One region of the Kineococcus rhizosphaerae genome, then DNA from elsewhere that is predicted to be linked to it. Evidence: riboswitches for the same ligand, from Rfam matches in the RefSeq annotation. Region 1 holds a riboswitch; the other holds the start of a gene.
The links. A riboswitch is a leader RNA that binds a small molecule or an ion and turns the genes downstream of it on or off. The one in region 1 is predicted to bind S-adenosylmethionine.
Positions count from the first base shown of each region.

Region 1 (14,638 bases):
CTGCGGGACGTAGCCGGAGGTCAGGTAGAGGTGCTTGGCCTCGGGCTGGCGCGGCCCCGTCGTCAGGTACAGCGCCTCGTAGCCGTTCGCCACCGCACGCCGTTCCAGCTCGGCCAGCACCCGTCGCGCCAGGCCCCGCCGGCGGTGCGCGGGGTGCGTCCAGATGCGCTTGAGCTCGGCGGTCCGCTCGTCGTAGCGGCGGTAGGCGCCGCCGGCGATCGCGGCCCCGTCCTCCAGGAGCAGCAGGAGCACCCCGTGCGGTTCGGCGAACTCCTGCGCCGGGTACCGCTCCAGCTCCTGCCGGACCTGCTCGACCGTCCCGCCGTAGCGCGTGCCGTACTCGTGGGCGAGGTCGTCGAACAGCGGCTTCGCCAGCGGGTCGGCGGTGCCGACCGCACGGACGACGAGCTCGGCGGGTTCGGCGGTCACGTCGCGTCCTCCAGCGCCCGGCGGCCGGGGATGGCCTCGAGCAGTTCCACGGTGTACTCGTGCTGCGGGTGCGCGAAGACGTCCCGCGCGGGGGCGAACTCCACCAGGTTCCCGCGACGCATGACCCCCACCTTGTCGCTGATCTGCCGGATCACGGCCAGGTCGTGGGAGATGAACAGGTAGCTCAGCCCGTGGTCGGCCTGCAGCTGCACGAGCAGCTCCAGGATCTGCGCCTGCACCGACACGTCGAGGGCGGAGACGGGCTCGTCGCAGACGACGAACTCCGGTTCCAGCGCCAGGGCGCGGGCGATGGCGACCCGCTGGCGCTGACCGCCGGACAGCTCCGCGGGCCGGCGCTCGAGGGCGTCGGCGGGCAGTCGCACCTGGTCCAGCAACGACGCGGCCTTCTTGCGCCGCGAGGACCGATCGCCGACCCCGAAGGCGCGCAACGGTTCGGCGATCGTCTCGCCGACGGCGACGCGCGGGTCGAGGGACGCGTAGGGGTTCTGGTAGACGAGCTGCGCGCGACGGCGCAGGTCCCGCCACGCGGACCCCTTGAGCCCCGCGGTCTCGACGCCGTCGAACAGCACCTGCCCCGAGGTGGGCCGCTCCAGCCCCAGGACGAGGCGGGCCGTCGTCGTCTTGCCCGACCCCGACTCCCCCACCAGCCCGACGGTCTCGCCGCGGCCGATGTCGAAGCTGACGTCCGACACGGCGGTCTGGACGTTGCCCCGGCCGGGCAGCGGGAACTCCTTGACCAGGGACCGCACCTGCACGAGGGGCTCGCGCGGGCGGGGCGCCGGCGGAGCGGTCCGCTCGCGCGGCACGGCCCGGATCCGCGCGCTGTGCAGGCTCGGGGCGGCCGCGAGCAGCGACTTCGTGTACTCGTGCTCCGGTTCCGTCAGCACCTGCTGGGCGGTGCCGACTTCGACGACCTCGCCCTGGGACATGACGACGACCCGGGAGGCGCGGTCGGCGGCCACCGCCAGGTCGTGCGTGATGAACAGCACAGCCGTCCCCGCGTCCCGGGTGAGGGACTCCAGGTGGTCCAGCACCTGCCGCTGCACCGTGACGTCGAGCGCGCTCGTCGGTTCGTCGGCCACCAGCAGGCGGGGCCCGGCGGCCAGCCCGATGGCGATGAGGACGCGCTGCCGCATGCCCCCCGACAGTTCCGTCGGGTACTGCTTCGCGCGCACGGCCGCGTCCGGCAGCCCGGCGGCGGTGAGGAGCTCGACCGCCCGCAGCCGGGCGGCGGCGCCCTTGGCCAGACCGTGGACGTGCAGCACCTCGGCGACCTGGTCCCCGATGCGCTTGACGGGGTTCAGCGACAGCGTCGGGTCCTGCGGGACCAGGCCGATCCGGGCCCCGCGCACCGAGCGCCAGGCCTTCTCGCCGAGGCCGACGAGCTCGTCGCCCTCGAACAGCACCGATCCGGAGCCCACCGTGCCCGACCCCGACAGGAGCCCCACGACGGCGTGCGCGGTCGTGCTCTTGCCCGACCCGGACTCCCCGACGACGGCGACGACCTCACCGGGGTGGACGTCGAACGACACCCCGTGGACGACCTCGCGGGAACCGTAGGAGATCTTCAGGTCCTGGACCTGCAACAACGGCTGGTTCACGCCGTGCCCCCGGTTCGCTCCGTCGTGGCGCACCAGACGGCGCCTTCCTCCCGGGCCGCGCAGCGACTCCGTCTGGAGCCGGCGCGCAGCGCCGGACGCGTCCCGTCCGTCCAGGCGCTGTCGCGCCACTCGTCGCTCACGCCGTGCCCCTCTCCAGCGCCCGGGCGATCCGGTTGGCGGACAGCACGACCGCCGCCACCACCAGCCCCGGCAACGTCGTCAGCCACCACGAGGTGGCCAGGTAGTCGCGCCCGCCCGCGACGAGCGAACCCCACTCGGGCGCCGGCGGCGGGGCGCCGAACCCGAGGAAGCTCAGCGAGGAGACGGCGAGGACCGCGACCCCGAACTCCAGCGCCGAGAGGGCCAGCACGGGACCGGCGGCGTTCGGCAGGACGTGCCGGAACAGCACACCCGTCGTGCGCACCCCGCTGGCCCGGGCCGCCTCGACGTACACGGCCGCGCTGACCTTCAGCACCTCCGAGCGCATGACGCGGGCGAAGTTCGCGACCGTCCCGATGCCGACGGCGATCGCGACCTTGACCGTCCCGAAGCCCAGCGCCGTGATGAGCGCCATCGACAGCAGCAGGGCGGGGATGGACAGCAGCACGTCCATGGTGCGCATGAGGACGTCGTCGACGACCCCGCGCACGAAACCGGAGAACAACCCGATGAGCGTCCCCACGACCAGGCCGATGAGCACGGCGAGGACCGTGGCCTGCAGCGTGAGCCGGGACCCGTGGACCACGCGGGAGAACAGGTCGCGTCCCAGGTGGTCGGTGCCGAACAAGTGCGCCGCCGACGGGCCCTGGAGACGGTCCGCGGGCACCCCGTCGATGGGGCTCTGCGACGTGAACAGCGACGGGAACGCCGCCCACGCCAGCACCAGCAGGATCACCAGGGCTGCCACCAGCAGGTCGGGCCGCCGGGCCCACGCCGGCAGCGTGCGCCGGGTTCCCGCGGGTGCCTTCGCACCGCTGCGGTAGCGCTCACCGATGTCCAGGACGTCGAGGACGGCCTCGGGTGCTTCCCTGCTCACGACACGCTCCCCACGAGGGTCTTGGTGCTGGCCCGCGGACGACGCGGCACCCCGACGACCCGGATGCGCGGGTCGATGACCGGGTACAGCAGGTCCACCACGAGGTTGGTGACGACGAAGATCGTGGCCGCCAGCAGGACGAGGCCCTGCACGAGCGGGATGTCCTGCCCGTTGACGGCGGTGACGGTCAGTCGCCCGATGCCGACACGGGAGAACACCGTCTCCACCACGACGGCACCGGCCAGCAGGTTGCCCACGATGACCCCGCCGATCGTCAGGGCGGGGATCGTCGCGTTGCGGAACGCGTGCCGCAGGTGCACCCGGGCCCGGGAGGCGCCCTTGGCGCGGGCCGTCTCGACGTAGGGTTCGGCCAGCGCGGTGCGCAGCCCGCGGGCCAGCACCTGCGCGATCGACGCCGAGACGGGGACGGCGAGGGTCACCGACGGCAGCACGAGGCTGGCGAGGCCCTCGTTGCCCAGGGCCGGGAAGATCGAGATCCGGAACGAGAAGAACTGGATGAGCAGCAGGCCGACCCAGAACGTCGGCAGCGAGACGCCCAGCGGCGGCAGGGCCAGCAGCAGCGTGCGCACCCAGGCCCACCGGGTCCAGGTCGACAGGAACGCGATCCCGACACCGAGCACCAGCGCGATGACCAGCGCCGAGACGGCGAGGACCGCGGTCTGCGGCAGCGCGTCGCCGATGAGGGAGGTGACCGGGGCCCCGTTCTGGATGGAGCTGCCGAAGTCCAGGTGCAGCGTCCTCCACAGCGCGTGGACGTACTGCACGGGCAGCGGCTCGTCCAGGCCGTACTCGTGCCGCAGGGCCGCGACCTGTGCGGGGTCGACCGTGGACTGCTCCCCTCCCTGCCCCCCGGCGAGCATGATCTCCACCGGGTCGCTGGGCAGCAGGTAGAGGATGACGAACGTCACGGTGTACGCCGCCCAGAGGACGACGACCGCCTGCCCGAGCCGCCGGGCGACGTAACCGGTCACGCCCTCACCTGCTCCCTCGTCGCGGCGCCCGGGTCGACGCCTTCCTCCCGGACCGCGCAGCGACTCCGTCGGCGCGTTCCGCTCGTCCAGGCGCCGACGCGCCGATCCTCGCTCACGCCCTCACCTGCTCCCTCGTCACGGTGCTCACGCCTGCTTCCAGGCGTCGTAGAACCACAGCCGCGACGAGCCCTCGAACTGCAGGTCGTGCACGTCCTCGTTCGCGGCGATGACGGTCGACAGCTCGATGAGCGGGATCGAGTGCGCCTCCTCGACGAGCAGCTTCGAGGCCTGCGCCACGAGCTGGGCCCGCTGGGCGGTGTCCGTCGTCGCGGCCTGCTGCGTGAGCAGGTCGTCGACCTGGCTGTGGGCCCGGTGGTTCACGTTGCGGGTCTCGGTCGAGAAGATCGTCCGCAGCACGTCCGGGTCGGAGCGGGTCAGGTTGTAGAACAGGACGTCGTAGTCGCCGGAGTTCTGCAGGGCCGTGGTCTCGGCGGTGGTGCCCTGCTTGAGCTGCAGGTCGATGCCGACGGCGCGCTCCTGCTGCTGGACGAGCTCCAGCACGGCGGTCGTGGGCTGCCAGAACGTCACGGTGACGGTGAGCTTCTTGCCGTCCTTGGCCCGGACGCCGTCCGCGCCCTTGACCCAGCCGGCCTCGTCGAGCAGCTCGTTCGCCCCCGCCACGTCGAGCGCGAGGTCCTTGGAGTCGTCGGACGCCAGCGGGGTGGAGGCCGACAGCGCCGAGCTCACGGCGACGTCACCGGGGTTCAGGATGCTGGCGAGCGTCTTGCGGTCGACGGCCTTCGAGAACGCCTGCCGAACCCTGATGTCGGAGAAGATCGGGCGCGACTCGTTGGGGAAGAAGTTGTACGGGATGCCCGGGTTCGCGCGACGCTGGGTCCAGAACCCGTTGCCGTCGAACTGCGGCAGGTCCTGCGAGGCGATGCCGGTCGTCGCGTCGATCTGCTTGGACTGCAACGACCCCGTGCGCACGCTGGCCTCGGGGACGACCTCGTAGGTGATGGTGTCGAGGTAGGCCTCGCCCTGGTGCTTGGCCCCGGTGGGCGCCCAGTCGTACCCGGTGCGCTTCTTCAGGACCGTCTTGGAACCGTTGGCGTAGCTGCCGACGGTGAACGGCCCGGAGCCGACCAGCGTGCTCCCGTCGCACCGGGTCGCCGGGTCGGCCGTGGTCGTCGGGACCGACAGGAGCCCCAGGCTCATCGTCGAGGTGGCCTGGAGGAACTGCGCGCTGGGCTGCGCGAACGTCACGACGGCCGTCTGCGCGTCCGGGGTCTGGGTGCCGGTGTAGCCCTGGAGGTAGGTCGAGCCGAGCGACGCCTTGGCCCCGAGGGCGACGATCCCGTCGAGGTTCGCCTTCACCGCGGCCGAGTCGACGGGGGTGCCGTCGGAGAACGTCGCCCCCTCGCGCAGGTGGAAGGTGAAGGTCTTCGCGTCCGGGCTGACCTCCCACGTCTGGGCCAGCCAGGGCTGGATCTTCCCGTCGAGGTCCTGCACCGTGAGGGAGTCCACGAGCTGGCGGCCGATGTTCAGCGCGTCGTTGTTGCCCACCTGCTGCGGGTCGATGCACCCGGAGTCGACCGAGATCGCGAACGTCAGGTTCCCCCCCTTGACCGGGGTGGCGTCGGCGGACTTCTCGGAACTGCTCTGACCACCGCCACCGCACGCGGTGAGGACGAGGAGCGCGGCGAGGGTGACCGCGGACAGGGGCGTGCGGGTGCGCAAGGGGACTCCAGGGGCGGGAACGACGAAGGTGTGCACCCGCCACGCGGGACGGTGCACGGACGCACGGGAACGTTTCCCGGCGTCGGGAGGGGTGGTCAGCGACAGCCGGAGGAACCGGTCAGGCAGAAGTCGACGACGCGGCGGAGGATGGCGACGTGCGACGTGCGGTCCACGAGAACTCCTCCATCGGTCCTGGCGGAAGCACCCGCGCCCGTTTCCGGGGGGTTGCTGCGGCGTCGTCGAGCCAGGTCTCTCAGCCGCTCTGGATGGTGTACCCGTTCACCATAGGGGACCGGACCCCGGATCCTCAACCCCCTCGTCGACCCGATCGGACGGTTGACCCGGTGATCGCTCACCTGCGAGTCTCCGGGGAGGTCATGAGTGCTGCCGACAAGCCCCGGCTCGGCAGCCGGCAACCCCCTCGCACGGCGTGGGGTGCCCGGGTGAAGACCCGGCCCTGTGGAAGCCCCAGGGCAAGGCAGTGCTCCGCGGGACCGCCCGCGGCGCCCGAAGAACGAGGGATCCTCCGTGCCCCGACGCATCACCCTGTCCGCGCTCGCCCTGAGCGCCGCTCTCGCCCTCGCCGCCTGCTCCGCGGGCTCGAACGCCGACTCCCCGGCCGGTGCGGACGCCTCCCGCGCGGCCGACGCGAAGCCGGTCGACGGCGGGACGCTGACGTTCGACGTCGCCTCCGACGCCGGCTGCGTCGACCCCCAGCAGGTCGGCAGCAACGAGACGATCTACGCCACGCGGCAGTTCGTCGACTCCCTGACCGACCAGGACCCCGAGACGGGCACGATCGAACCCTGGCTCGCGAAGAGCTGGGACGTCAGTCCCGACGGGACGACGTTCACGTTCCACCTGGTGACGGGGGCGACCTTCTCCGACGGAACACCCGTCGACGCAGCCGCGGTCAAGGCCAACCTGGACGCCGCGACGAAGCTCGGGGCCCGCGCGACGCTCGTGACGAACTACCTCACGGGGTACGTCGGCGCCGACGTCGTCGACCCGCAGACCGTGAAGGTCACGTTCTCCGCCCCGAACGCCCAGTTCCTGCAGGCCACTTCGACGTTCAGCCTCGGGCTCGTGTCCGTCGCCAGCACCCGGCAGAGCCCCGACGAGCGGTGCAAGGGCATCGTGGGCTCCGGACCCTTCACCCTGGACCACTACACCCAGGGCAAGGAGATCGTGCTGAAGAAGCGTGCGGACTACGACTGGGGTTCCTCGCTCTGGACGACGCAGGGAGCCGCCCACCTGGACGGCATCACCTTCCAGATCGTCCCCGAGGCCAGCGTCCGCAGCGGATCCCTGCAGTCCCAGCAGGTCGACGCCATCAGTTCGCTGTCCCCGCAGGACCTCGACCTCATCGAGTCCACGGGCGGGCACGTCATCAGCCGCACCAATCCGGGCATCCCGCTGCACCTGGCCGTGAACAACTCCCGGCCCGCCACCTCCGACGTGAAGGTGCGCGAGGCGATCTCCCGGGCACTGGACCGGCAGGAGGTCATCGACACCGTCCTGTCGAAGCAGTACGAGCCTGCGACGAGCGTCCTGTCGGACACCACCCCGGGGTACGCGGACGAGTCGGAGCTGCTGACGACGGACCAGGCGAAGGCGAAGCAGCTGCTCGACGAGGCCGGCTGGGAGGAGGGGACCGACGGCGTCCGGGAGAAGGACGGCCAGAAGCTGAACCTCGACCTGTACTGGTTCAACAACGGGAACTTCGGCCCCACGACCGAACTGTTCCAGCAGCAGCTGAAGAAGGTCGGCATCGGCGTCACGATCCACCAGGCCCAGATCTCCGAGGCCGCGCAGGTGCAGAAGGACGGGAACTTCGACCTGATCTACGGCGGCCTCACCCGCGCCGACGGCGACATCCTGCGGACGAGCTACTCGACGAAGGGGACGAACAACGCCCGCATCCCCGTCACCGAGCTCGACGACGTCCTGGCCCAGCAGCTCGCCACCGTCGACGTCGACCAGCGCAACGCGCTGCTGGCGAAGGCGCAGCAGCTCATCGTCTCGAACTACTACGTGATCCCGGTGGTCCAGCAGACCACCGTGCTGGCCACGACCGGGGACGTCCACGACCTCGACTTCGAGGCGTCCTCCCGCCTGCAGTTCCACGACACCTGGAAGGGCTGAGCCGTGAAGTTCCTCGCGATGACCCTGATCACCCACACCCCGGACCCGGTGACGGGGGTGTGGCCGACGCAGCACGAACGCCTCACCGAGGTGGTCGAGAACGCCGCCCTGGCCGAGCAGTGGGGTTTCGACGCCTACGGCGTCGGGGAACGGCACGAACGCCCGTTCCTGTCCTCCTCCCCCACCGTCGTCCTCTCGAACATCGCGGCCCGCACGTCGCGGATCAAGCTGTTCACGACCGTCACGACGCTCAGCCTGCTCGACCCGGTCCGCGCCTACGAGGACTACGCGACGTTGGACCACCTCGCGAACGGCCGGCTGGAACTCATCGTGGGCAAGGGCAACGGGGCGGCGCAGGCGAACCTGTTCCACGTCACGACCGACGACCAGTGGGACCGCAACGCCGAGGGGTACGAGTTGTTCCGCCGGTTGTGGCGGGAGGAGAAGGTCACCTGGCAGGGCCGGTTCCGGCCGTCGCTGGACCAGGCCGAGACCTGGCCCGCCCCCTACCAGCGCGATCTGCGGATCTGGCACGGCAGCGCCACGAGCGAGGAGTCGGTGGAGGTCGCCGCGGCCGCCGGGGACCCGCTGTTCTCCGCGAACGTCACGTACCCGATCGGCAAGTACGCCACGCTCATCGAGCGCTACCGCGAACGGTGGGCGGCGCACGGCCACGACCCGGCCGACGCGCTCGTGGGCGCCGGATCGGCGGGCAGCTTCGTGGCCCGGACCTCCCAGGAGGCCCGCCGCGTCTGGCGGCCGCACTTCGAGGCGCGCCAGAAGGCCTTCGCCGGCAGCGGTGTCCCGAAGGTGTGGGAGGACTTCGAGGACTTCCTGGTCCGCAGCTCCGCCCTCGTCGGCTCCCCCGAAGAGGTCGTCGACAAGGTCGGCCGCTACCACGAGCGGTTCGGCCACGAGGTGACCGCCCTGCACTTCGACCGCTCCGGGCTGAGCGAGGCGCAGCACCGGGAGAACTGGGACCTGTTCACGACCGACGTGGCTCCCGTGCTGCGCCGGCAGTTCCCCTCGCGCCCCCTGCTGCCCGCCCCGGCGCAGGCCCAGGGCCGCGCCCCCCTCGTCCCCGCCTGACCCCGCGCGATCGGGACGAGGCCCGCCCGGGTCAGCCGAGCCCCAGGTTCCCCCGCAACGTGCCCGCCGCGTACTCGCGCCGGAACAGGCCGCGGTCCTGCAACCGCGGGACGACGAGGTCGGCGAACGCCTCGAACCCCGCCGGCATGTGCGTGGGGATGACGGTGAACCCGTCCGCCGCCTCCTGCTCGAACCAGTGCTGCAGGTCGTCCGCGACCTCGTCGGCGGACCCGACGAGCAGCCGGTGGCCGTTGGTCGCCGCGGCGTGCCGGGCCAGTTCCCCGAGCGTCCAGCCGGCACGGGCCGCGGGCCCGAACAGCAGCGCCACGCGGCTGCGCCCCAGGGAACTGGGCGGCAGGTCCCGCACGGGTTGCCCGGGGTCGGCTCCCGTGAGGTCCACCCCGGAACGCCACGACAGCTGCCGCAACCCGGCCGCGGTGTCCTGCAGCTCCTGCAGCTGCGCCCACACGTCCCGCGCCGCAGCACGGGTGGCCGCGACGACCGGCAGCACGCCGGGGAACACGAGGACCCGTGCCGGGTCACGCCCGTGCGCCCGGGTGGCGGCGTGCACGCGCTGGCGGAAACCACGCCCCTCGGCCGGGTCCTGCGCGACGGTGTAGACGACGTCGGCGAACCGCCCGGCCAGGTCGATGCCCGCCTCCGAGGATCCCGACTGGGCCAGGACGGGGCGCCCCTGCTCGGAGGCCGGGACGTCGAGCGGTCCGCGGACGGCGAAGAACTCCCCCACGTGGTCGATGGGCCGGTTCGCGCTCAGGTCGGTGTACACGCCGCTCGCCGCGTCCCCCACGTGGTACCCGGCCGGGAAGCTCCCCCACAGCCGGAGCACGACGTCGACGAACTCCGCCGCCCGCCGGTAGCGGGTCGCGTGGTCGGGGAACTCAGCCAACCCGAAGTTCGCGGCGGCGTCCGCGAGCTGGCTGGTGACGGCGTTCCACCCGGCGCGGCCGTGGCTGATGCGGTCCAGCGACGCGAACTGCCGGGCCAGGTTGTACGGCTCGCTGAACGTCGTCGAGGCGGTCGCGACGAGGCCGATGCGCGTCGTCTCGCGGGCCACGGCGGCCAGCAGGGTCAACGGTTCGACCGCCCGTACCGGCCCGTCGTGGCCGGGTCTGGGAGCGGCCAGCGCGTCCTCGCAGAAGAACAGGTCGAACCGCGCCCGTTCGGCCAGCTGCGCCGTGCGCACGACCCAGTCGACGTCGTCGGCGCGGCCCTGCGCGCCCGGCAGCCGCCACCCACCGGGGTGGCGGCCGACGGGCTGGTTGAACAGCGCCAGCTTGAGCTGACGGCTCACCAGGGCGCTCCCGGCGGCAGCACCGCGGGTGTCCCGGGGACGGTCCCGTCCTCACCGAACACGTGCAGGCGCCGGGCCAGGCCGGGCCGGGACGTCTCGAACGCGCGGGCCGCCTCGAGGAGCGCGGCGTGCACCTCGTCGGCCACGGCGTCGTGCAGCCGGCCGCTCGTCAGGGTCGCCACCACGCGGCGGACGGCCTCGCCCGCGACCTCCCCCTGCCGGCGGTCCTCGCCGTTCGCGGCGGCCCGCAGGACGCGTCCCACGAGGTCCTCCACCGACAGGCCGGGGACGGCCTGCTCGTGCAGCCGGTTCAGCCGGGCCGGTTCCAGCAGCGGTTCGAGGACGACGGCGGCACCGGCGGCGACGGCCACGACGGGGTCGAACACGGGCCCGGTCCGCGGCGCGTACGTCTGGTCGTCGCGCTCGAAGCGCGGGGGCGGGGGCAGGAGCACCGCGACGGCCGAGGCCGGGACGCCGGCGACCTCCGCGTCCAGCAGCGGCAGCAGCGCCTCCACCGCCCGCCGCTGGTCGTCCGGGGCGACGGCTTCGGCCGCCGGGGAGTCCGGCGATCCCTGGTGGGCCACGCCGCCGACGAGACGCGCGAGCGCGGCGACCTCGTGGCGGTGCAGCAGGTGCAGGACGACGAGTCGGGGTTCGAGGTCCCCGACCTGCCGGTCTCGGGCCAGCGCCCCGCGGGAGAACTCCCCGAGCGCCACCTCCCGCACCTCGAGGAGCTCGGCGAGCGTCGTGAACGGGTCGTCGCCGCTCGTCCAGGGCACGGCGTCGGGGTGGGCCGCGTCCGGCGCGTGTCCGTCGGCGTCGGTGACGAACACCAGACCGGAGGGGGTCTCGTCGTCGGCGTACCCGTGCCGGACGAGGAACTCGTCCCACGGACCGACGCCCGCGGAGTAGGCGCCGGCGAGGTCGATCCGCCCGTCCCGCAACCGCAGGCGCGGGTGCGGGTAGTCCATGACGGACGGTTTCGCGTGCTTGGTGCTCGCGTAGTTGTGGACGAACCCCAGGGCGTGCCCGATCTCGTGCGCCGCCAGGTGCCGCAACCGGGCCAGCACGAACCGCTCGACCGCGGCGAGGCGCTCGGCCTCGTCGGGCCGGCCGTACGGCGTGAGCAGCGCCTCGGCCAGCAGGGTCAGCTGCTCGACCCGGTGCGAGCCGAGCCGGACCTGCCCGCGCAGGATCTCCTGGGTGCGCGGGTCGGTCAGCGCCCCGCCTTGCGACCAGCCCCGGCCGGCGCGGTGCACCCAGGAGACCGAACTGGTCCGCGGCCCGAACGCGTCGACGTCGTCGGCGCGCACCCGCACGTCGAAGGCGTCGGGCAGCCCGGCTGCGGCGAAGGCCTGCCGCCACCACCGGCCGCCCTCCACGACCGCGTCGCGGTAGGGCTGCGGGATCCGGGGGTCGACGTGGAAGACGACGGTCCGGTCGGTGCGGAACCGAGGCTGGAAGCGGACCTCGACGCCGTGCCCGATCCGGTCGTGGTCGGCGTGCCCCTTGGCGTAGGACCCCGAGGCAGGGTCGTAGCGGCGCGGAACGAAACCTTCGTCCGGCAACGGGATCGCCGTGACCTCGACGCCGACGGTGACCCAGCGCGCATCGGGCACCACGCGGACGAGCTCGGCCGAGGTCCCGGGCCCGGTCAGGGTCAGGACCGTGCTCCAGTGCGCCCCCTCGGCGCTGACCCGGACCTCCGCCAGGTGGCTGCGGGCGGTGTCGAACCGGTGGTCGCCGTGCCCGCCCGCGGCCAGGATCCCGGCGACGCCGTGCAGGTCGGAGACGAGGAGCCCCTCGACGTCCACCGCGCCGTCGACCAGCGGCCCGGCGAACAGCGTGGACTCGGCGAAGGACCCGGCCCCCAGGTGGTGCTTGCTCTCCTGGACGAGCCGCACCGCGCCGCCCCGGACCTCGACGCGGACGAGCCGCACCTCCCCCGGCTGACCGCGGTCCAGCCGCAACCGGGACGACCCGAGGCCGTGGCCCACGGTGGTGGCGAGCAGGAACCTCTCCCCGTCGACGGGATCGACGAGCCGGGTCCCGCGGACCGTGAACGGCAGGCTCACGACTGCTTCCAGATGTCGTGGAACACCGGTTTCCCGGAGGCCTCCCAACCGAACCCGTGGACGTCCGCCGCCACCCCGAAGACGCCGACGCTCTCGACGACCGGGAGGCCGAAGCCGTCGGCGACGATCCGCTGCTGGGCCTGCGCGGTGAGCGGGTCCCGCTGCGCCGCGTCGGTCGTGGTGCGCTGCTCGGCGAGGACGCGGGCGAGCTCGGGGTCGGACCCGCCGTGCCGGTTGGACGGCGAGTCCGGGGAGTACTGGCTCCACAGGACGTCGGGGTCGGGGCGCACCTGGGAGTTGTAGAACAACCCGTAGTCCCGCTTCGTCAGCGTGTCGGTCAGCTCGGCCTGGGTGATCTTGCGGATGTCCAGCGCGATCCCCACCTTCGCCAGCTGCTGCTGCACGAGTTCCAGGACGGCCTGGCCCGTGCCGATGGCGGGGTTGAAGGACGCCTGGAGGCGCAGTTCCCGGCCGTCCTTGCTCCGCGTGCCGTTCCCGGTGCGGGTCCAGCCCGCGGCGTCGAGCGCCTCGCCCGCCGCGGCCGGGTCCACCGTGAGCTCCTTCGAGACGTCGACGTACCCCGGGGTGGCGCTCGACAGGACCGAGGTGGCCGCGGGGGCCTGACCGAAGAACACCGTGTCGGCGACCTGCTGGCGATCGACGACGTGCAGCAGGGCCTGCCGCACCGCGGGGTCGGCGAGCGGCCCGGCCGTGGTGTTGACGAAGAACGACCCCGTCAGGCCCGGGTTGGGTTTCGTCAGGACCTGCAGACCGGAACCGCGCACTTGGTCGGTGCTCTGCGCGGGCAGGTCACCGACGGCGTCGACCTGGCCGGAGGCGAGGGACCCGCTGCGCACGCTGGCCTCGGGCACGACGGTGAAGTCGACCGCGTCGAGGTGCGCGTCGCCCTGGTGGGCGGCTCGGGCCGGCGCCCAGCCGTACCCCGTGCGCTTCTCGATCCGCACCGACTGGCCGGCGACGAACTTCGTGATGGTGAACGGCCCGCTGGCCGCGTAGTCCCCCTCGCACAGCTGCTCGGGCGTCTTGTCCTGCAGGCTCTTCGGGGACAGCAGACCCAGCGACATGCTGGAGCTGGCCTGCAGGAACTGCGCGTTGGGCCGGTCGAAGTCGACGCGCACGGTCGACGGGTCCACGACCGTCGCGCCCTGGTAGCCCGTGAGGTACTGGGCCGGCAGCGCGGCGAGCGCGCCGAGGGACTGGGTGTCGTCGAAGTTGACCTTGACGGCCTGCGCGTCCAGCGGGGTGCCGTCGGAGAACGTGACCCCGTCCCGCAGGTGGAACGTGAAGCTGGAGCTGTCGGCGTTCGTCTCCCAGCTGCTCGCGAGCCAGGGTTCGATCGCGCCGGTCTCGGGGTCCTGGTCGGTCAGGGAGTCGACGACGCTGCGCGTGACGGTGAGGCTGACCGTCAGCCCGCCCTGGCGCGGGTCCAGGCAGACGGGGTCGGCCTGCAGCCCGTACCTCAGCGTCCCGCCGTCGACGGGCGTGCCGTCCCCGGCGGGTGCGGAGTCGTCGGAGGCACCGGCGGAACACCCGGCGAGGAGGAGCAGGCCGACGAGGGCGACGGTGGAGCGGCGGAGCACGGGAGGTCCCTTCAGGGCAGGAGCCGACGCAGGGCGTCGAGGTGGTGGGTGCCGAACTCGGCGTGGCCGGCCGCGACGTCGTCGAGACGGGCGGCGACGGCGTCGTTGACCGGGGTGGGGGCAGGACCGCGCACGGCCGGGGCGTACCCGAGCGGGTGCGTCTCGCGGGGACGGCGGCGGACCGCGATGTCGCGGAAGACCCCGCTACGGTCCTTGGGCATCGTGCGCAGCCAGGCGACGAGGCGGGCGGTGGCCGCGGTGCGCACGCGCTCGCTGGCCAGGGCCCGGAAACCGTACGGTTCCCAGGCGTCGAAGGGTTCCAGCACCAGCCCGGCCGCGATCGACGCCTCGACCTTCTCCGCGGCGGCCGCGGACGCGACGTCGGGGTAGGCCTCGACGACGTCGGCCATGGGCGCGTCGACGAGCGTCGTGACCCCGAGCACCGCGCCGAAACCGGCCTTCGACGCGCGGTACCCCTCGAGGTTCGCCGTCACCACGACGTCGCCGTAGGCGCGGAGGTCCTCGGCCGTCTCCAGCACCCGCAGGTCGGGCGCCCCGGAACCCGGCAGCCCGACCGCCAGGGCCCCGAGGCCGCCG
Region 1 covers NZ_PVZF01000009.1:260,216-274,853, forward strand. The annotation lists gene CLV37_RS18345 (GNAT family N-acetyltransferase) at 1-429, opposite strand, end outside; gene CLV37_RS18350 (dipeptide ABC transporter ATP-binding protein) at 426-2,084, opposite strand; gene CLV37_RS18355 (ABC transporter permease) at 2,188-3,051, opposite strand; gene CLV37_RS18360 (ABC transporter permease) at 3,084-4,079, opposite strand; gene CLV37_RS18365 (ABC transporter substrate-binding protein) at 4,224-5,819, opposite strand; SAM riboswitch class I at 6,000-6,092, opposite strand; SAM riboswitch class IV at 6,193-6,305, shown strand; gene CLV37_RS18370 (ABC transporter substrate-binding protein) at 6,348-7,964, shown strand; gene CLV37_RS18375 (LLM class flavin-dependent oxidoreductase) at 7,968-9,053, shown strand; gene CLV37_RS18380 (NtaA/DmoA family FMN-dependent monooxygenase) at 9,085-10,365, opposite strand; gene CLV37_RS18385 (zinc-dependent metalloprotease) at 10,362-12,440, opposite strand; gene CLV37_RS18390 (ABC transporter substrate-binding protein) at 12,437-14,041, opposite strand; gene CLV37_RS18395 (ketopantoate reductase family protein) at 14,053-14,638, opposite strand, start outside.

Region 2 (14,638 bases), on a different contig from region 1:
GAGCCCGAACCACCCTCGCGGTGCCGGGTGAGCGCGGCCAGGGCGGTGAGGTCCTCGAGGTCGGCGCTGACCGTGCGGACCCGCTCGGCGACCCCGGCGGCCGCCGCGGCGGCCCGCGCGAGGGCGAGCATCTCCGGCGACCGGTCGAGGATCGTCACCTCGTGCCCGGCGAGGGCGAACGGCAGGGCGTCGCGCCCGTCGCCCCCACCGGCGTCCAACACCCGCAGCCCGTCGCCGAGATCGGCCGTCCAGGACCGCAGCAACCGGGCGACGACGTGGTACCGCAACCGGCCCCAGGGCGAGTCCTGCCACAGCGCCCACGCCGCCTCCCCCGCGGACATCAGCTCACCCGAACAGCCGGGAACCCGCCAGGCGCGCGCCCTCACCGAGCGCGGCGAGCTTGGCCACCGCGATCTGCGGGTGGATGCGGCCGCCCAGACCGCAGTCGGTGGAGGCCACGACGTTCTCGGCGCCGACGACGGAGGCGAACCGCTCGATGCGGTCGGCGACCAGCTCGGGGTGCTCGACGACGTTCGTGGCGTGGCTCACGATGCCCGGGACGATCTTCTTGCCCTCGGGCAGCCGCACGTCCCGCCACACCTTCCACTCGTGCTCGTGGCGCACGTTCGCGGCCTCGAACGAGTACGACCCGGCGTCGATCTCGAGCATGAGGTCGACGATGTGCTTGAACTCGACGTCGGTGGTGTGCGGGCCGTGCCAGCTGCCCCAGCACAGGTGGAAGCGGACCTGCTCGGTCGGCAACCCGCGCAGGGCGTGGTTGAGGGCCTCGACGCGGATGCGGGTGAACGCCTGGTAGTCCTCCACGGAGGGTTCGGGCGTGATCTGGTCCCAGTTCTCCGCGATCGACGGGTCGTCGATCTGCACGATCAGGCCGGCGTCGGTGACCGCCTTGTACTCCTCGCGCATCACCTCGGCCCACGCCCAGATGTGCTCCTCCTCGGTGGCGTAGTGCCGGTTGGCGATGCGCGCGCCGCTGCCCGGGGACAGGGAGGTGATGAACCCCTGCTCGAGGCCCGCGGCCGCCAGGCCGGCCTTGAGGTTGGCGATGTCGGAGGCGATGGCCTCGTGCCCGGTGTACTGCAGGGCACCGGTCGTCGCGGGGAACGGCGTGGCGTTCTTCCCCGTCGAGATCCCCGACGTCGGGTCCGTGTAGGCGTCCTTGAAGATCGTCCAGTCGCGGCGGTTCGGGAAGCTCGTCAGGCGCACGTGACCCGGTTCGGACAGCACGTTCGGCTGGCTGAAGATGTCCTCGCCCGTCAGCGCGAGACCGCTGACGCGCTGGAACACGTACCCCCACCAGGCGCCGTAGTCGACGGCGCTCGACATGGCCTTGCCGTACTCGCCATCCCCCACGATCGTCACGCCGAGGTCCTTCTGGCGCTGGACGAGGTCGACGACGGCACCGGTGAGCAGCGCGTCGAACTCGGGGCTGCGGTCGAGGGTGAAACCGTCCTCGGCGAACGTGCGCGCCTCGTTGGCCGCGATGAGTTCGGGCGTGCGCGGCAGGGAGCCGGCGTGCGAGACGGGGATCTGCTGGCTGGACAAGGGAGTTGCTCCGATCGGGGTGTTCAGGAGAGGGCGCGGGTGAGGTCTTCCAGCAGGTCGTCGGGGTCCTCCAGACCCACCGACAACCGCAGCACGCCGTCGGTCAGGCCGATGGCGGCACGACCCTCGGCACCCAGCCGCCGGTGCGTCGTGGTGGCCGGGTGGGTGGCCAGCGACTTGGCGTCGCCGAGGTTGTTGGAGATGTCGACGATCCGCAGCGCGTCGAGCACCTCGAACGCGCGCTCCTTGCCGCGGCCGGAGGGGGCGTCGAGCTCGAACGTGAGGATGGTCCCGCCGAGGTCCATCTGACGCTTCGCCAGGTCGAACTGCGGGTGGCTGGGCAGCAGCGGGTAGCGGACCCAGCGGATCCCCGGCTGCTGCTCGAGGTGCTCGGCGAGCCGCAGCGCGGTGGCCGCCGAGTGCCGCACCCGCAGGCTCAGGGTCTCCAGTCCCTTGGCCAGCGTCCAGGCGTTGAACGGGCTCAAGGTCGGGCCGGTGTGCCGGGTGAGTTCGCGGAAACGTCCGGCGATGAACTCCTCGGTGCCCAGGACGGCACCGCCCATGACCCGGCCCTGGCCGTCGATGTGCTTGGTCGCCGAGTACACGACGACGTCCGCGCCGAACTGCAGCGGGTGCTGCCCCACCGGGGAGGCGAAGGCGTTGTCGACGACGACCGTCGCCCCCGCCGCGTGCGCGAGCTCGGTGACCGCGGCGATGTCCACGAGCGTCTGCATGGGGTTCGCCGGGGTCTCGAAGAACACCGCCTGGGCCGGCGTCGCCAGGGCCTGCTCCCACTGCTGCAGGTCCTCGCCGTCGACGAAGACCGTCTCGACGCCCCAGCGCGGGAGGATCTCGTCGAGGATCACGAAGCACGACCCGAACAGGCTGCGGGCGGCGACGACGCGGTCCCCGGCACCCAGCAGCGCGGCCAAGGCGTAGAACACCGCGGACATGCCGCTGGCCAGGCCGTAGCAGGCCTCGGCGCCCTCGATCTGCCGCAGCCGCTCGGTGAAGACCGACACCGTGGGGTTGCCGTAGCGGGAGTAGACGTAGCGGTCGACGTCCCCGCTGAACGCGGCCTCGGCGTCGGCGGCGGTCTCGTAGACGTACCCCGACGTCAGGTACATCGCCTCCGCGGTCTCCTCGAACTGCGAGCGGGCCAGGCCGCCGCGGACGGCGGTGGTGTCGGGCCGCCAGGCGTGCGTGTCGCTCACGACGTCTCCCCCGTTCGCTCCGCCGCGGTGCCCGTGCCGCCGCCTTCCCGCGGATCCACGCAGCGACTCCGTCGGCGCGTCTCCTCGGTCCAGGCGGCGCCGCACCGCGCGTCGCTCACGACTGCCTCCAGGGCAGTCCCGCGGCCCGCCAGCCCACCGCACCGCGGTGCCCGTCGGCGTCGAGGGGTCCTTCGAACCCCTCGAGGACGTTGTAGCTGGGGGTGATCCCGGCCGCCGTGGCGGTCTCGGCGGCCGCGACGGAGCGCTGTCCGGAGCGGCACAGGAACACGACCTTGCGCCCGCTCCCGGGCGCGATCCCCGCCGCGGACAGCTCGGTGAGGAAGCGCTCGGGGTCCACGGGGAGCCAGGACGCGAACACGGGCTCGGTGCCCAGGCCGGTCGGGGTGCCCACGAAGCGCCACTCGGCGTCGGTGCGGACGTCGACCAGGACGGCGTCCGGGTCGTCCCGGACGAGCTCGAAGGCCTCACGCGGGGTGAGGTCGCCGGCGTAGGCCACTGTTCCTCCCATCGGTCCTGGCATGAGCACCCCTCGAGGGGTTGCTGCGGCGTCGACGAGCCAGGTCTCTCGGCCGCTCTGGATGGTCCGCCCACCCTAGGGCATGGGGCGGCCCGTCCGGGCGCCGACCGCGCTCACCGGGGCGCGAGGCACACCTCGCGCCGCGACACGCCGCCGGCGGGGGCGCGAGGTGCGCCTCGCGCGGGGTGGGTGGTCGTCAGAGGAAGCGGTGCATCACGTGCAGACCGACGTGGCCGTGCTCGGGGTGGTCGAAGGCCTGCGGGACGGTGCCGACGATCCCGAAGCCCAGCGAGCGCCACAGCGCGACGGCGGCCGTGTTCGTCTCCACGACGGCGTTGAACTGCATCGCGAGGAACCCCCGCTCGCGGGCCCAGCCGAGGACGTGCTCGCCGAGCGCGCGGCCGACGCCGCGACCCCGGGCCGCCGGGGAGACCATGAAGCTCGCGGTGGCGACGTGGGACCCGCCGCCGGGTCGGTTCGGGCCGCACTTCGCCGTGCCCAGCACCTGCTCCGCGTCCGCCCCCTCGCCGTCCACGGCCACGAAGGTGCCCCACGGCGGGCCCTGCACCCACAGGTCGCGCGCCCGCTGCGACGTCAGCCCCTGCGGCAGCGCGTACGTCTCGCCGTCGGCGACGATCTCGTCGAAGAAGGGCCAGATCGAGAGCCAGTCGGCGTCGGTGCACTCACGGATCAGCACCCGGGCACCGTAGCCGGGCGGGCGGCACCCCCTCAGCCGGGGGCGAACTCGTCGAACGCCTCGTGGCCCGGGCGCACGCTGCCGTCGGCGTCGAGGAAGTGCAGCCACTCCGGGTGCCCGACGGGCCCGTGGCTGTCGCGGTGCAGGTCGGCGACACCGCTGTGGTGCAGGGCGTGGACGGTGTACCCGATCCCCCGCTCCCGCAGCCGGGACAGGGTGTAGCGCATCACCTCCACGTGCTTGGCGTCGTCGCGGGCGCCCCAGACGGTCTCGCTGGCGTACAGGTCCTTGCCGACCGAGCGCGCGAAGGCGACGCACTCGTCGAGGTAGGCCTCGAACCCCTCGCGGGTGTGCACGTTCGTCTCCGGGCCGATGCCCTGCCACATCCAGTAGGGGTGGAACCCCAGGACGTCGCTGACCGGTTCGGTGGCCCGCAGGGCGGCCACGTCGGCGTAGTTGCCGACCGTGAGCGGCTGGCGGGCCCCGGCGGCCAGGACCACGCCCCGGCACCACCGCAGCCAGCGCAGCTCGGCGGCCCGCAGGGGGCTGTCCTCGTCGTGGACGTAGGCGCCCATGAGGGGTTCGTTGCACAGGTCCCACGCCCAGACCCGCTCGTCGTCGGCGTGGGCGGTGACGACGTCGACGAGGTAGCGCCGGAAGATCCGTTGCACGGGGGCGACGTCCGGGCCGTCCACCGCGGGGTCGGCGAACAGGTCGTCGGTGCGGGTCCAGGCGCTGGCGTGCGGGAGCAGGTGGTCCAGCGGGACCCCGCCGAAGTCGCACACCGGGTCCCGCCAGCGGTTGAACAGCACGGGGACCACGGCGACGTCGTGCGCGGCGAACAACCCCAGCCCGGCGTCGAGGTTCGCCAGGAAGCGCTCCGGGTCGCGCTGGAAGGCCTCGTGCGACAGCCACCAGCGGGCCGTGTTCCACCCGGGGAAGGCCTTCTTGCCGCGGGCGACCTCGACGGCCATCAGACCGTGGTCGTGGTGCTGCCACAGGTCCAGGCCGGACGTGCCCCAGGACCCGGCGTAGTTGAACCCGTGGACGTCGCGGGTCGCGCGCCGGTTCACCGGTCCGCGCCCCCCACCCGCACCTCGGCGGCGTCCTGCGACCCGTCGAGGCGGAACCCGGTGGTCTCGCCGGCGACGGACACCTCGTACCCCCCGCGGAACCCCCGCACGGCGACCCGCCCGTCCCGGTCGGTCCGCACGGTGGTGGGGGCCAGCCACCACTGCCCCTTCACCAGGTCGTGCATCGCGCCGTAGGCCGGTTTGCGGGTGCCGTCGGCGCGCACCAGGCCGACCGGTGCGCCCAGCCAGGTGGTGGCGTCGGTCAGGCCCCAGTAGTTGAAGGCCCACACCGCGGGGTGCTCGACGAGGGTCCGCAGGTGGCGCACGACCTCGTCGGCCTGCCGCTGCTCCCCCTCGTCGGTGGAGGGCCAGTGCTCGACCTGGTGGTCGTTGAGGTCGCCGACCGTGGCGGGCATGAGGTCCCCGGAGACCAGGGTGTTCTCGGTGAAGTGCAGCGGCAGGCCGAAGCGGGAGAACCGGGCCAGCACGTCGTGCGTCCGCTCCTCGCCCCAGTACCCCTTGTGCATGTGGCTCTGCAGGCCCAGGGCGTCGATGCCCACCCCGGCCTCCAGGGCCTCCTCGACGACCCGTTCGTAGGCCGGGGACATGTCGAAGTCGTTGAGCAGCAACGTCGCCGCGGGGTTGGCGGCGCGGGCCTCCTCGAAGGCCAGGGTCAGGGTCGCGGTGCGGCCGAGTTCGCGGGCGACCCGGGTGAGGCCGTTGTCGTACTTGTCGTACACGGGCATGATGACCGACTCGTTGACGACGTCCCACGTGTCGACGAGCCCGGCGAGACCGCCCACCTCGCGCCGGATCCGGTCCCGCAGCGCGTCGACGACCCCGGCGGTGGGCAGGTCGAGCAGCCAGTCCGGCGCCGCGGTGTGCCAGGTCAGCGGGTGCCCCTTGACGACGACGCCGCGGTCGGCGAACCAGCGGGCGGTCTTCACGAGCCGGTCCGTCGCCGGCCGGCCCCGCACGGGTTCGAACTCGCCCCAGTAGAACGGCAGGGTCGTGGCGTTGAACAGACCGAACCAGGCCTCGGCGAGGTCCTCGGCCTGACCGGCCGGGGCCGAGGCCCCGAAGAAGGACGAGGTGCCGTCGGCGGTCGCGGGGTCCTCCCCGCCGGCGTGGGCGACGAAGTCGAAACCGATGCAACCGAAGAGGAACTCGTGGTCGCGCTGGGCGAGCGTCACCTCCCGGTCGGCCAGCGGGACGCCGTCGGCGCCCAGGACGGTCACCGTCGCGGCGGCGACGCGGTGGGCGAGTTCGGGACGGTCGGCGGCGGGGGCCGTGACCGGGCCGGGGGTGGGGGTGCTGTCGTGCGACACGGGGAACTCCTTCGGGAGAGGGGTACCGGCCTCAGACCGGTGGGACGCGCGGGGCGTCCGGGACGGGCACGAGTTCCTCGACGCGCACGGCGGCGCGCAGGCCCGGGAGTTCGCGCAGGAAGCGCGCCATCGCGGGAGCGGCGTTGTGCCGCTCGTGCGCGGCGCGGTCGGCGTACACGGCGTACACCAGCCGCGCCAGGGGTTCGGTGTCGCTGGTGTGCGGCACGTAGAGGTGGGTCCCGGGTTCGGTGCGGACGGCGGGCAGCGCGGCGCCCAGCAGGGCGTCGAACCGCTGCGCCGCCGCGGCGTCGGGCAGGTCGAAACGGACGACGAGGGCGAGGGTCACGGGGTTCCTCCCGGGTTGCCGCCGGGGCGTCGTCGCGGTCTGGTGGGGCCATGCCCACCGCACCGGTCGAACTGCACCACGTCGAGATCGGGGTCCGTGACCTCGCCCGCAGCCTGGAGTTCCACGTCGACGTCCTGGGGTTGAGCCCCGCCCACCAGCGTTCCTGGGGACCACGGGAGGCCTGGCTCAGCGCCGGGTCCGGGCTCCTGCGGCTGGTCCGGGTCGAGGACGGGGACCTCGGCGGCTGGACGAGCGTGAACCACCAGGCGGGTTTCCGCCACGTCGGATTCACGGTGGCCGACGTGGACGCCTGGGCGCAGCGGCTGAGCCGGTCCGGGGTGGAGTTCGTCATCGCACCGATGACCGCCCTCGGCGGGGTGCGGATCGTGTTCTTCAGCGACCCCGACGGGGCGCTGGTCGAACTCGTGGCCGGCGAGCTGCGCCACACCGACGTCTGGGACGCCGACCTCGTCGCCGCGAGGGTCACGCACCCCGTCCCCGGGGACGGCGAGGACGACACCCCGGTGCTCGACCACGCCGCGACCACGGTGCGCGACTTGGACGAGGCGCTGTCGACGTACGCCGACGGCCTGGGGCTGGGCCGGCTCGGTCAGGTGCCGCACCCGGGCGACGAGCGCGGGTACGTGCGCAGCTACCTCGCGGCGGGACCGGGCGTGCTGGAGGTGTTCTCGTACGCTGTGGACCCGCTGCCGGCCGCCGCCGACGTCGACGTGCACCGGCTCGGGCTGCGGGTCCTCGCCCTGACCTGCCCCGACCCGGACGCGGCGTCCCGGGTCGTCACCGGGCACGGGGGCCGTCCCAGCGCCCTGAGCGGCCCGGGACGGCACGTCGTGGACCGCGACGGGCTCACCCTGCGGTTCCTGCCGGCGGGCTGGTCCCCCGCCGTTCACGGCTGACCCGCGACGGGCCGCACGTCGACCTGCACCACCCGGCGGTCGCCGGTCCCGACCTCGTGGACCGCACCGGTCAGCTCGACCACCGCGGTCAGGTCGGGGGTGGCGCAGTCGTGGCCGACGAACAGGTCGACCCGGCCGGGTTCGACGACGCGCACCACCCGGCGGTCGGAGAACGCCAGCCGCTGGGTCGGGACGTCGAGGGTGACCTCGGCGCTCGCCCCGGCGGCCAGCTCGACGCGGGCGTAGCCGAGCAGCTGGACGACGGGGCGGGTGATCGAGGCGACGGGGTCGCTGCCGTAGAGCTGCACGACGTGCGCCCCGGCGCGGTCGCCGGTGTTGGTGACCGTGACGGTGGTGACGATCGCGCCGTCGGTCGGCACCTCGGCCGCGGCCAGCCGCAGGTCGGAGTGCGTGAACGTCGTGTACGACAGGCCGTGCCCGAAGGGCCGCACAGGCGCGGTGTCGATGTTCGAGACCGGGCTCGCCGCGCCCAGCCTGGGGTGCAGGTAGCTGTACGGCTGGGCGCCGACCGAACGGGGCAGCGACACCGGCAGGCGCCCGGAGGGGTTCACCCGACCGGACAGGACCCCGGCGATCGCCCCGCCGCCCTCCTGGCCGGGGAAGAACGCCTGCACGACGGCGGCGCACCGCTGCAGGGCCCAGTCCACGGCGTAGGGGCGGCCGGTGAGCAGCACGAGGACGACGGGGGTGCCGGTGTCCAGCAGCGCCTCGACGAAGGGGCGCTGCACGCCGGGCAGTTCCAGCGACTCCGCGTCGCAGCCCTCCCCGGAGGTGCCGCGCCCGAACAACCCGGCGCGGTCCCCGACGACGGCGACGCAGACGTCGGAGGCCGCCGCCGCGGCGACGGCGTCCGCGAAACCGCCGGTGTCGTCGGTGTCCACGTCGGCGCCGCGGACGTGGGTCGTGCGCGCGGCGCCGGCGAACTCGGCGCCGAGGGCGGCCAGGACGGAGTCGACGTCGAGTCCGAGCTCCACACCGGGGTGCTGGGCCAGCACGTGGTTGGCGAAGCTGTAGCAGCCGAACAGGGCCGAGGTGTCGTCGGCGTTGGGCCCGACGACGCCGATCCGCAGGGGTTCGTCCCGGGCCGCGGTTCGCAGCGGCAGGGTGCCGTCGTTGGACAGCAGGACGATCGACTCCTCGGCCAGCGTCCGGGCCAGGGCGCGGTGCTGCGGGGGGTCGAGGTCGACGCGGTCGGGGTCGATCCCGGCGGCGGGGTCGTAGTCGGGGTCCAGCAGACCGAGTTCGGCCTTCTGGCGCAGCACCCGGCGCAGGGCGCGGTCCACGAGGGCCTCGTCCACCTGCCCGGCGCGGACCAGGTCGGCCAGCGGGGTCAGGTAGGTGACGCCGGTGGGCAGTTCCACGTCGATGCCGGCGGTCAGGGCCTGCGCGGCGGCGTCGGCGGGAGACCCCGCGACCCCGTGCAGGCGTTCCAGGAACGCCACGGAGAAGTAGTCCGCCACCACGGTGCCGGTGAAACCCCACCGCTCGCGCAGCAGGTCGGTGAGCAACGACGCGTCGGCGGCGACGGGGACCCCGTCGACCTCGGTGTAGGAGTTCATGACCGACCGGGCCCCCGCGTCGAGGACGGCCATCTCGAACGGCGGCAGCAGGACGTCGGTGAGTTCGCGCGGCCCGGCGTGGACGGGGGCCAGGTTGCGTCCGGCGCGGGAGTTCGAGTACCCGACGAAGTGCTTCAGCGTGGCGATCACCCCGGTCGACTGCACGCCCCGCACGTAGGCCGCCGCGATCGTCCCCACGACGTAGGGGTCCTCGCTGATGCACTCCTCGACCCGGCCCCAGCGCGCGTCGCGGACGACGTCCAGCACGGGGGCCAGGCCCTGGTGGACGCCGAGGCTGCGCATCGAGGAACCGATCGCGGCCCCGACCTCCTGCACGAGCTCGGGGTGGAAGCTGGCCCCCCAGGACAGCGGGGCCGGGAACGTCGTCGCCTTCCAGGCGGCCAGTCCGGTCAGGCACTCCTCGTGCACCAGGGCGGGGACGCCCAGCCGGGTGTTCTCCTGCAGCCAGCGCTGCTTGGCGATCAGGGCGCGCGTCTGGTCGGAGGGTTCGACGGGGGTCGTGCCGAAGACCCGGGTGAGCTGGCCCAGCCCCTGACCGGCGAACCCCTCGAGGCTGTCCACCGCGACCTGCATGGTGTCCTGCATCGGGGCCACCGCCGCCCCCTCACCGCCGCCCTCGCCGTCGCTGTCGGTGTCCCCACGGCCCTCCCAGAGGCCGACGAGCTGGGCGAGCTTCTCCTCCAGCGTCATGGCGGCCAGGAGCTCCTCGACCCGGTCCCCGGGGCGGGTGGACGGTTCGGTCGCGTGGTCCATGGTGGTTCCTCCGTGCTCGGGTGGTCGTTCGTCAGTGCGAGTCTCGCGGCACGGCGCTGCCGCGCGCACCCACCAGGAAGTCCAGGTCGGCGCCCTCGTCGGCCTGCAGGACGTGCCGCGCGTACAGCCAGGGCCAGCCCCCCTCGGGCGCGTCGGCGCTCTGGCGCCAGGAGGGTTCGCGGGCGGCGAGCTCGGCGTCGCTCAGCTGCACGTCCAGCCGCCGGGCGGGGACGTCGAGGGCGATGACGTCCCCGGTGCGCAGCAGGCCGAGCGGACCGCCGAGCGCTGCCTCGGGCGCCACGTGCAGGACCACGGCCCCGAACCCGGTGCCGCTCATCCGGCCGTCGCTGATGCGCACCATGTCGCTCACCCCGGCGCGCAGCAGCTTGGCCGGCAGCGGGACGTTGGAGACCTCCGGCATGCCCGGGTAACCGCGCGGCCCGGCGCCGCGCACGACGATGACGTCGTCGGCGGTGATGTCGAGGTCCTCGTCGTCGCAGACCGCGTGGTAGGCCTCGGGCGAGTCGAACACCACGGCGCGGCCGGTGTGCTGCAACAGGTGCGGCGAGGCCGCCGACTGCTTCAGGACGGCGCCGCGCGGGCACAGGTTGCCGCGCAGGACCGCGGTCCCGGACCCCGCCGGCTGCAGCGGGGTGTCGAACCCGCGGATGACCTCGCGGTTCCAGCACTCGGCGTCGGCGACGAGCTCGCCCAGCGGCCGGCCCGTGACGGTGACCTGGCCGGTGTTCAGCAGGCCGTGCTCGGCGAGGTCGCGCAGGACCGCGGGCAGGCCCCCGGCGTAGCAGAAGTCCTCCATGAGGAACCGGCCCGACGGCATGAGGTCGACGATCGTGGGCACGTCGCGGGCGAGGGTGTCGAAGTCCTCCAGCGCGAGGTCGACGCCGAGGCGGCCGGCGAGGGCGAGCAGGTGCACGATCGCGTTGGTGGACCCCCCGATCGCGGCGGTCGCCCGGATCGCGTTCTCGAACGCGCCGCGCGTCATGATCGCGCTGGGGCGCAGGTCCTCCTCGACCATCGCGACGATCCGCTGGCCGGCGGCCTGGGCGACCTCGTCGCGGCGGGCGTCGACGGCGGGCCAGGCGGCCGAACCGGGCAGCTGCATCCCCAGGGCCTCCGCGACGCAGGCCATCGTCGAGGCGGTGCCCATGGTCATGCAGTGGCCGGCTGACCGGGCCATGCACCCCTCGGCGACGGCCCCCTCCTGAGCGCTCATGCGCCCGGCCTTCATCTCGGCCTCGAAGCGCCACACGTGGGTCCCCGACCCGACGTCCTGGCCGCGGAACTTGCCGTTGAGCATGGGCCCGCCGGTCACCACGATCGTGGGCAGGTCGACGCTGGCCGCCCCCATGAGGAGCGCGGGGGTGGTCTTGTCGCAGCCGGAGAGCAGCACCACCCCGTCGAGGGGGTTGCCCCGGATGAGTTCCTCGGCCTGCATCGCCATGAGGTTGCGGTACAGCATCGCCGTGGGGCGGATCAGGGTCTCCCCGGTCGACATCACCGGGAACACCAGGGGGAAACCCCCGGCCATCCAGACCCCGCGCTTGACGGCCTCGGCGACGCGGTCGAGGTGGGCGTTGCACGGGGACAGTTCGGACCAGGTGGTGGCGATCCCGATGACGGGCCGGCCGTCGAACACGTCCGCTCCGTACCCCTGGTTGCGCAACCAGGAGCGGTAGAGCATGCCCGAGCGCCCGGTGGCCCCGAACCAGGCCCGGCTGCGCCGCGGGGTCGCGCCGTCCTGCGTCGTGTCCTGCGTCGTGTCCTGCGTCGTGTCCTGCGTCGTGTCCTGCGTCGTGTCCTGCACGTCGTTCACATCCAGCCTCCGTCGACGATCCAGTTCTGTCCGGTGCAGGCGGCGCTGTCCTCGGCGGCCAGCCACAGCACCAGGCGGGCGACGTCCGCGGGCTGCACCCGCCGGGCCAGCGCCTGTTCGCGGTCGAGGGTGGCCTCGGCCTCGGCGTCGACGTGGTGCTCGAGCTGCCGGGCGGTCATGACCCAGCCGGGGATCACGCAGTTCACCCGGACCGCGTCGGCGCCCAGTTCGATCGCCAGCGCGCGCGTCAGACCCTCCACGGCCGCCTTGGCCGTGCGGTACACGACGAGGTCGCGCAGCTTCACGTGCGTGCTGATCGACCCCAGGTTCACCACCGATCCCCCGCCGGCGGCCCGCAGCGCGGGCGCGAGGGCCTGGACGGCGAAGAACTGGTGGTCCAGGTTCACCCGGAACCCCGCGTCCCAGGCCGCCGGGTCGACGCCCGTGCTGGCGTGGCGGGTGTCGTCGGCGGCGTTGTTCACCAGGACGCCCACCGAGCCCAGGTCCGCCGCGAGGCCGCGCAGGACCTCCTGGTAACCGGCGAGGTCGCGGACGTCGGCGCGGCGGAACTCCGGGCGCGGGTGACCGGCCGCCGCGACCGCCTCGACCAGCGCGCGGCCGGCGTCCTCCTGCACGTCGACGAACCCGACCCGGGCGCCCTGGGCGGCGAACTCGGTGACGAACTGCGCGCCGAGTCCGGTGGCTCCCCCGCTGACCACCACCCCCGCACCGCGCAGGCTGGGGTAGGTGGCGTAGCGGTCCGTGGCGTTCACGCGGCGACCGCCGCGGGGGGCCCGGGCAGGACCACGGCCCGGCCGACGGCTCCGGCCCGCAACGCGTCGTAGGCGTCGGCGGTCTCCTCCAGGGGGTACGTCGCCCCCAGCAGGTCCTCCAGCGGCAGCCGCCCGGCCCGGTGCAGGGCCAGCAGCCGGGGCAGGTCGACGGGCGGGTTCGCCGACCCGTACAGGCTGCCCACGAGCCGCTTCTGCTGCTGCACGAGTTCGTTGACGGGGACGGCGACGGTCGCCGTCGCCGAGGACAGGCCCACGGCCACGACCGTCCCGCCGGGGCGCACGGCCGAGAACGCCTGGGCCAGCGTCGCGGGGTTCCCGACGGCCTCCACCGCCACGTCGGCGCCCCCGCGCGTCACCTCCTGCACGGCCTCGACGACCTCGGCCGCCTCCAGCCCGGAGGCGTCGACGGTGTGGGTGGCCCCCAGCCGGCGGGCGAGGGCGAGCTTGTCCGCGCTGACGTCGACCACGACCACGGGCCCGGCTCCGACGAGGGCGGCCCCCATGACGGCGGACAGCCCCACCCCGCCGGCACCGACGACGAGCAGCGGACGGCCCGCGAGGGAGCCGTCGGCGGCGGCGACGTTGACGACGGCTCCCACGCCGGTGACCACGGCGCAGCCCGCGACCGCGGCCAGGGTGGGGGCGACGTCGTCGGGCAGGGCGACGACGGCGCGCCGGGACACGACGGCGCGTTCGGCGAAGCAGGACACCCCGAGGAAGTGGTGCAGCTGCTCACCGCCGCGGCGCAGGCGGCTGGTGCCGTCCATCAGCCCGCCACTGCGGGCCTGCACGCGGCCGTACACGCACATGACCGGCCGGCCCGTGACGCAGGGCTCGCACTGCCCGCAGCGCGGGCGCCAGGTGAAGGCGACCCGCTGCCCGACGCGCACGGCGTCGGGGCCGCCGGCCTCGCCGGGTCCGACCTCCTCGACGACCCCGGTGCCCTCGTGGCCCAGGACGATCGGCAGCGGGCAGCCGATGTCGCCGCTGACGTAGTGCAGCTCGGTGTGGCACACCCCGGCCGCCTCGACGCGCACCAGCAGTTCCCCCGGTCCTGGGCCGTCGAGCTCGACGTCCTCGACCTCGGGGCGGGTGCCGGGCGCGCGCAGGACGAGCGCCCTCACGGGGTGGCGCTCGCGTCGTCCCCGGAGTCGTCCCCCGAGCGGCCGACGTACCAGTCCTCCCCGCCGTTCTCGGTGACGGCCAGGAACACGTCGTCGGGGCGGACCCCGGCCGCCTCCAGCCGGGTGGCGATCGCGGCGAACGTCGCCTTCTTCACCTCGGTGGAGTACCCGCGGACCATGAGCACCTGCAGGAACACCACGTCGCGGCGAGAGCCGCCCATGAAGTGCGGGTCGAAGGAGAAGTCCTGCGCGGGCAGGGCCCGCAGGATCTGGAACCTGTCCTGCGCAGGCATGCCCAGCCCCTCGACGAGACCCTCGTGGACGGCGTCGCCGATGGCGCGGCGCAGCTCGACGGAGGTGGTGTCGGGCAGGTCGATGCGGACGAGGGGCATCAGGCCCACACCTCCTTCGCGACGCGCACGTCGGTGCCGGTGGCCGCCGAGGTGCCCATGGCCAGGGCGATGGCGTGGTCCTGGCAGGCCTGCGCCAGCGGGTACGGCTCCGGCCCCTCCCCCCGCGCCCAGGCGCCGGTGTCGGCGAGGATCTGGGCCACGGCGATGTCGTCCTCCGACATCCGGGTGCCCGCCCAGGCGTTGCGGTACACGACCTGCCCGTCGAAGCTCACGGTGTCGAGGTCGACGCCCTCGAGGTTCATGTCCACCCCGCGACGGCGGTAGGACAACGGCGAGGTGACGGGGCTGGTGGGGTCGACCATGCGCGTCACGGCGTCGTCGACGATCTCGCCGATCGAGCCGCGCACGACGATGCGCCGGGCCCGCAGCGGGTTCCACCACTGGTTGTCGCTGAAGTCGTAGAGCGCTGACCTCCCGCCGAAGTCGAGGGTGGCCAGGAC
Region 2 covers NZ_PVZF01000002.1:124,539-139,176, reverse strand. The annotation lists gene CLV37_RS04910 (class I SAM-dependent methyltransferase) at 1-341, opposite strand, end outside; gene CLV37_RS04905 (cobalamin-independent methionine synthase II family protein) at 346-1,566, opposite strand; gene CLV37_RS04900 (O-succinylhomoserine sulfhydrylase) at 1,590-2,780, opposite strand; gene CLV37_RS04895 (rhodanese-like domain-containing protein) at 2,896-3,297, opposite strand; SAM riboswitch class I at 3,303-3,386, opposite strand; gene CLV37_RS04890 (GNAT family N-acetyltransferase) at 3,515-4,015, opposite strand; gene CLV37_RS04885 (glycoside hydrolase 5 family protein) at 4,048-5,088, opposite strand; gene CLV37_RS04880 (endo-1,4-beta-xylanase) at 5,085-6,416, opposite strand; gene CLV37_RS04875 (putative quinol monooxygenase) at 6,448-6,762, opposite strand; gene CLV37_RS04870 (VOC family protein) at 6,813-7,679, shown strand; gene CLV37_RS04865 (beta-xylosidase/alpha-l-arabinosidase) at 7,670-10,033, opposite strand; gene CLV37_RS04860 (IlvD/Edd family dehydratase) at 10,065-11,735, opposite strand; gene CLV37_RS04855 (SDR family NAD(P)-dependent oxidoreductase) at 11,864-12,640, opposite strand; gene CLV37_RS04850 (zinc-binding dehydrogenase) at 12,637-13,785, opposite strand; gene CLV37_RS04845 (tautomerase family protein) at 13,782-14,177, opposite strand; gene CLV37_RS04840 (Gfo/Idh/MocA family protein) at 14,177-14,638, opposite strand, start outside.
Region 2: it holds a riboswitch for S-adenosylmethionine, as region 1 does, so the genes downstream of both, CLV37_RS04895 (rhodanese-like domain-containing protein) here and CLV37_RS18365 (ABC transporter substrate-binding protein) in region 1, are expected to answer to the same signal.